Linked DNA regions of Niveibacterium microcysteis. The protein of the gene in region 1 interacts with the protein of each later gene in a pairwise test. Links are inferred from orthologs where the notes say so. Each region holds a gene or a part of one and is shown in the gene's direction. Other genes may lie near its edges.

Evidence for each region.
Region 2: the proteins of JY500_RS15170 (region 1) and JY500_RS11540 interact in binary tests that used the Escherichia coli proteins (3 or more experiments, as listed by UniProt). The link is inferred for Niveibacterium microcysteis from one-to-one orthologs.

Annotation. Positions count from the first base shown.
Region 1 is NZ_CP071060.1:3,348,786-3,351,927, reverse strand. The notes cover bases 3-2,827. They hold JY500_RS15170 (sulfurtransferase TusA family protein), read left to right. Parts: upstream 3-1,212; coding sequence 1,213-1,443; downstream 1,444-2,827. Other genes in these bases: JY500_RS15165 (M16 family metallopeptidase), read left to right, coding at 1,557-2,827; JY500_RS15175 (M48 family metalloprotease), read left to right, coding at 3-1,142. Outside these bases: more of JY500_RS15175, read left to right, coding at 1-2; more of JY500_RS15165, read left to right, coding at 2,828-3,142. UniProt on the Escherichia coli protein: Sulfur carrier protein involved in sulfur trafficking in the cell. Part of a sulfur-relay system required for 2-thiolation during synthesis of 2-thiouridine of the modified wobble base 5-methylaminomethyl-2-thiouridine (mnm(5)s(2)U) in tRNA.
Region 2 is NZ_CP071060.1:2,553,978-2,557,209, reverse strand. What follows is about bases 275-3,189. They hold JY500_RS11540 (IscS subfamily cysteine desulfurase), read left to right. Parts: upstream 275-1,083; coding sequence 1,084-2,295; downstream 2,296-3,189. Other genes in these bases: hscB (Fe-S protein assembly co-chaperone HscB), read left to right, coding at 3,129-3,189; iscA (iron-sulfur cluster assembly protein IscA), read left to right, coding at 2,729-3,052; iscU (Fe-S cluster assembly scaffold IscU), read left to right, coding at 2,317-2,721; JY500_RS11545 (cysteine desulfurase family protein), read left to right, coding at 275-1,041. Outside these bases: more of JY500_RS11545, read left to right, coding at 1-274; more of hscB, read left to right, coding at 3,190-3,232. UniProt on the Escherichia coli protein: Master enzyme that delivers sulfur to a number of partners involved in Fe-S cluster assembly, tRNA modification or cofactor biosynthesis. Catalyzes the removal of elemental sulfur from cysteine to produce alanine.

The DNA of each region.
Region 1 (3,142 bases):
CAACCCTTGGCGGCGTGCTGTACTTCCATACCGGGCTGTTCGTCGCGGCGCAGTCCGAATCCGAGCTGGCCTCGGTGATGGCGCACGAAATCTCGCACGTGCAGCAGCGCCACATGGCGCGGATGGTCGCGCAGCAGCAGAACATGGGTTACATGATGCTCGCCTCGCTGGTACTGGCGATCCTTGCCTCCCGCTCGAGCGGCGATGCCGCAGGTGCAGCGCTTTCGGCGGGGCAGGCGGCGATGGCGAGCGCGCAGCTGGCGTATTCGCGCGACTACGAACGCGAAGCGGATCGCATTGGCCTACAGGTGCTCGACGCCGCGGGTTTCGACACGCGCGGCATGGTGAGTTTTTTCGAGCGTCTCGATCGCGCGACGCGGCTCTTCGATAGCGGCTCGTTTGCTTACCTGCGCTCCCACCCGCTGACCAGCGAGCGGATCGGTGATGTGGCCAACCGGGTGCAGCAACTGCCATATCGGCAAGTGGTCGATTCGATCGACTTCTCCTTGGTCAAGGCGAAGATCGAGAGCCTTGAGCAGGTGCCGGAAGACATCCTGACGCGCTTTGCCGGCGAGCCACCACAACGCGTGAATGCCGCTGCCGTCCATTGGTACGCACGCGGTCGCGCCCACCTTCGGCTCAACCAGGTCGCCGATGCGCAGAAGGATGTCGCTGCCTTGCGCAAGCTCGACCTCAGCAGCGCCATGGTCGATCTGCTTGATGCAGATGTGCACCGGGCCGCTGGCGCCAACATGGATGCGGTGCGCATCCTGCGGGCGGCGCGACAGCGTTTTCCGCAGAGCAGCGCGCTGGTCTACGGCGAGATTGATGCCCTGATGGCGGCCGGCAAACCCCGCGAGGCAGCGGCGCTCGCGAATGACCAGATCCGCTTCGACAGCGCCGACGAGCGGCTCTACAGCCGCCTCGCCAAGGCGAGTGCGGCGCAAGGCAAGCGCCTGTCGCAACATCGTGCCCAGGCGGAGGTCTACGTCCTGCGTGGGTCGCTCTACTCCGCGATCGAACAACTCACGCTCGGCCTTCGCGCGCGCGACGGCGATTACTACGAGAAGGCCGCCGCCGAAGCGCGCTTGGCGGAGCTGCAAGACCGGCGTCGTGAGCTGGAGAAGCAACAGCAACGATGACGTGCGCGGGGGCGGCGCGTGCCGCGCGCTAGAATGAAACTTCAGCCTTTACCTGTCTCGGGAGTCTTGGATGGACGTTAATCGCGATCTGGATGTGCGCGGGCTCAATTGCCCCTTGCCGATCCTGCGGGCGAAGAAGGCGCTTGCCGAAATGCACACCGGGGAGACGCTGCGCGTGGTCGCCACGGACCCTGGCTCGGTGCGTGATTTCCAGGCCTTCTGCCGACAGACCGGCCACGAGCTTGCATCGCACGCCGAAACGGCAGCGAAAGAATTCGAGTTCGTGATCCGCTGCAAGTGAGCTGAACTTCGTGCCGAACCCGTTTGGGAGCGGCCGGTCATAGCCAGACAGGCGGCCGCGATGCGGCCGTCGTTCATTCGTGGCACTTGGTGCCGAACCATCTGGGAGTATGCATGCACGTCCGTAGCGGCTTTTCGCGGGCCCTTGTGCTGGGGCTTTGGCTGGTAATCACACCTGCAGTCGGTTGGGCCGATGCGGCACCGGCTGCCGTCAGCGTTCCGCAAGGGATTCAGCGCGTGACCAGCGTGGAGGGCATCACCGAATACCGTTTGCCGAACGGCCTGCGGGTCTTGCTCGCGCCGGACGAGACCAAGCCCAGCACCACGGTGAATATCACCTATCTGGTGGGCTCCCGGCATGAACACTACGGTGAGACCGGCATGGCGCACCTGCTTGAGCACCTGATGTTCAAGGGGTCGAAGAATTTCCCCGGCAACACCATCGACTCCGAGTTCAAGCGCCGTGGCATGCAGATGAACGGCACGACGTGGTTCGATCGCACGAACTACTACGAGACGTTCACGGCCTCGGACGACAACCTAGACTGGGCTTTGCGTATGGAGGCGGACCGCATGGTCAATTCCTACATTGCGAAGGCCGATCTCGATTCAGAGATGACCGTCGTGCGCAACGAAATGGAGTCTGGCGAGAACAATCCGGGCCAGATCCTGTGGGAAAAGATGGCGGCCGCAGCCTACCAGTGGCACAACTACGGCAAATCGACGATTGGCGCGCGTGCTGACGTCGAAGGCGTGCGCATCGAGAATCTGCAGGCGTTCTACCGCCGTTACTACCAACCGGACAACGCGGTGCTGACCGTGACCGGCAAGTTCGATGCCGCTGCCACGCTGCAGAAGATCGCCAACTACTTCATGCCGATTGCGCGGCCTGCGCGGGAGCTGACGCCGACCTGGACACGCGAACCGGTGCAGGACGGCGAGCGCGAAGTCGCGCTGGCGCGGGTGGGTGACATACAGCTCGTTGGCACTCTCTACCATGTGCCGGCGGGCTCACATCCGGATACCGCGGCGCTCTCATTACTCTCATACATACTCGGTGATGCGCCGAGCGGCCGCTTGCACAAGGCCCTGGTGGAGCGAGGCAAGGCGGCGAGCGTCAGCGCCTGGAACTTCGAGTTGGCCGAGCCGGGCTACATGACCTTCTTCGTGCAACTCACGAAGCAGCAGTCGCGCAGCGAAGCCCGCAAGATCCTCGTCGACGTGGTCGAGAACCTCGCGCGCAAGCCGATCACCCAGGCCGAACTCGATCGCGCCCGCGTTGCCCTGCTCAATGGCTTTGAGAAGACGCTCAATGATCCGGCGCATTTCGGCGTGGGCCTGTCCGAAGCCATTGCGCTTGGTGACTGGCGACTGTTCTTCCTCGGGCGCGACCGTATTGAACAGGCAACGCTTGCCGATGTGCAGCGGGTTGCCAACGCCTACTTCAAGGCGTCAAACCGGACTTTTGGCCAGTTCATCCCGACCGACAAGCCGGTGCGGGTCGACGTGCCCGAGGCGCCCGCGCTCGCCGGCGTGCTGGATGGCTACCAAGGCAAGGAGGCCCAAGCAGCAGGTGAGGCCTTCGATCCGTCGCCGGAAACCATCGAAGCGCGGGTTCATCGCAGCGCGTTGCCGAATGGCGCAAAGATCGCCCTGCTGCCCAAGCGCACCCGCGGCAACACGGTGCATGGCCAGATCGT
Region 2 (3,232 bases), 800 kb from region 1 along the record:
CGGCACGAGTATGGTCGGCAGGCGAGGGCGGCGGTCGATCGTGCGCGTGAGCAAGTTGCCGCTGCTGTTGGCGCGCATCCGACAGAAGTGGTCTTTACCTCCGGCGGTTCAGAGGCAAATAACCTCTTCATCAAGGGCGCCGCTGCGCAGATGAAACCGGGGCTGATCGTTGTTGGCGCTTCGGAGCATCCGTGCGTTCGTGAGCCCGCACGCCAGCTTGAACGATCGGGCTGGCGCCGCGAGACGGCACTCATCGACGGCTCGGGTCGGATTCGTGCGGACGTGTTTGCCGAGCTGATGAAGCAATCGCCGAGACTTGTGTCGGTGATGGCGGCAAACAACGAGACCGGCGTCTTGCAGGAAATTGACAGGCTTGCAGCGGAGGCGCGCGCCGCTGGCGCGCTGTTTCACACCGATGCGGTGCAGGCGCTGGGCAAAATGCCGATTTCGTTCAGGGCTCTCGCGGTGAGCGCAATGACGATCTCGTCGCACAAGATCCACGGCCCCCTTGGCGCTGGCGCTTTGGTGCTGGACAAGCGTGTTGAGCTTGCGCCGCTGGTTGCCGGCGGTGGCCAGGAGCGTGGCTTGCGTTCTGGGACCGAGAACGTCGCGGCGATTGTTGGCTTTGGTGCAGCAGCGGAACTCGCGGTGGCAGAGTTGAACGAATGGACGTCGCGTGCTGCACGACAGCGCGACGCACTTGAAGCGTCGCTTCTGAGCCTGGGGGCGTGGGTATTTGGTGCTGGCGCTGCGCGCCTTCCGAACACGGCGTTTTTCGCGTTCGACCATGTCGACGGCGAAACGCTGGTGGCGAAACTGGATCGTGCGGGTTTTGCGGTTGCGAGCGGGTCGGCCTGCTCCAGCGCAGATCCGCGGCCGTCGGCAACGCTGCTGGCGATGGGTGTAGAGGATGAAGTTGCGCGTGGCGCAATCCGGGTGAGCCTCGGGCGCGACACGCAGGATGAGGCGCTGGCCCGATTCGTGAAAACGTTGGGCGAAACGCTGCAAGGCTTAAGAACGCTCTCCGCCGTGGCGGTCTGAGTATATGAGTGATGCGGGTCCGGCCCGCCTGGAGTGGACGCAATGCTGAAGTTTCCGATCTACCTTGATTACTCTGCGACGACGCCGGTGGATCCGCGCGTGGCGGCCAAGATGATTCCGTACCTGACGGAGCATTTCGGCAATCCGGCGAGCCGCTCGCATGCCTTTGGCTGGGAGGCCGAACGTGCGGTGGAAGAAGCGCGCGAGCAGGTGGCTGCGCTGGTTAACGCCGACCCGAAGGAAATCATCTGGACGTCTGGCGCGACCGAGTCGAACAACCTGGCGATCAAGGGCGCCGCGCACTTCTATGCGGGCAAGGGCAAGCACCTGATTACGGTGAAGACGGAACACAAGGCGGTGCTGGACACCACCCGTGAGCTTGAGCGTCAGGGCTTCGAGGTGACCTACCTCGATGTGCAGGACAACGGTTTGATCGACCTGGAGCAGTTCAAGGCGGCGATTCGCCCGGACACGATCGTGGTTTCCGTGATGTTCGTGAATAACGAGATCGGCGTTGTGCAGCCGATCGCCGAGATTGGCGAGATCTGCCGCGAGCGTGGAATCGTCTTCCATGTGGACGCCGCGCAAGCGACCGGCAAGGTGGAAATTGACCTTGAAAAACTGAAGGTCGACTTGATGTCGTTCTCAGCGCACAAGACTTACGGCCCGAAGGGCATCGGCGCGCTGTATGTGCGTCGCAAGCCGCGCGTTCGCCTTGAAGCGCAGATGCACGGCGGTGGGCATGAGCGCGGTTTGCGTTCCGGCACATTGGCTACGCACCAGATTGCAGGTATGGGTGAAGCGTTCCGTATTGCGCGCGAAGAGATGGCAGCGGACAACGCCCGCATCGGCAAGCTGCGCGACCGCTTGCTAAAGGGCCTGTCGGATATCGAAGCGACCTACGTCAATGGCGACATGGTTCAGCGTGTGCCGCACAACCTGAACATCAGCTTTGCTTACGTCGAAGGCGAGTCGATGATCATGGCGGTCAAGGATCTCGCGGTGTCGTCGGGCTCGGCCTGTACCTCGGCGTCGCTGGAGCCTTCGTACGTGCTGCGCGCCTTGGGGCGCAATGACGAGCTGGCGCATAGCTCGATCCGTTTTACGATCGGCCGTTTCACGACCGAGGAAGAGATCGACTACACGATCGATCTGCTGCACAAGAAGATCGGCAAGCTTCGTGAGCTGTCCCCACTGTGGGAAATGGTTCAGGAAGGCATCGATCTCAACACGGTCCAATGGGCCGCGCACTGAAGAATACTGAGGAGTACGAAGATGGCCTATAGCGAAAAAGTTCTGGATCACTACGAGCATCCGCGCAATGTTGGCTCGTTCGGCAAGACCGAAGCCGGCATCGGTACCGGCATGGTTGGCGCGCCGGCCTGCGGCGACGTGATGAAGCTCCAGATCAAGGTCAACCCGGAAACCGGTGTGATCGAAGATGCGAAGTTCAAGACCTACGGTTGTGGCTCGGCGATTGCGTCGTCGTCGCTGGTAACCGAATGGGTCAAGGGCAAGACGCTCGACCAGGCCCTTGATATCCGCAACACACTGATCGCTGAAGAACTTGCGCTCCCGCCGGTTAAAATCCACTGCTCGATTCTTGCTGAAGATGCGATCAAGGCGGCTGTGGAAGACTACCGTCAAAAGCATGCAGAGGCGTCGCCCAAGGCCGACTGAGGAAATCATGGCTGTCACGTTGTCTGAAAGCGCTGCAAAACATGTCGCCAACTTTCTTGCCCGGCGCGGCAAGGGGGTCGGTGTGCGGCTTGGGGTGAAGACCTCAGGCTGTTCCGGCATGGCCTACAAGCTCGAATACGCCGATCAGGCCGACGAGGCCGATATCGTGTTCGAGAGCCATGGTGTGAAGGTTCTGGTGGACCCGAAGAGCCTGCCGTACATCGATGGCACTGAGCTGGATTTTGTCCGCGAGGGTCTTAACGAGGGGTTCAAGTTCAACAACCCCAACGTCAAGGACCAGTGCGGTTGCGGCGAGAGTTTCAACGTCTGAGCCTGGCCTTGCCTGACCGGCGCGACGCCGCCGCGGCGCACCGATGCGCACGGCGGCGTTGTCATTACTGAATCCGATGAACTTTTCCGACGCTCTAGGCGACTACTTCTCTTTGTTCGGATTGCCGCGCCGCTATACGGTCGATCCGTCGGTGCTGGAATCTGCCTATCTTGATGTGCA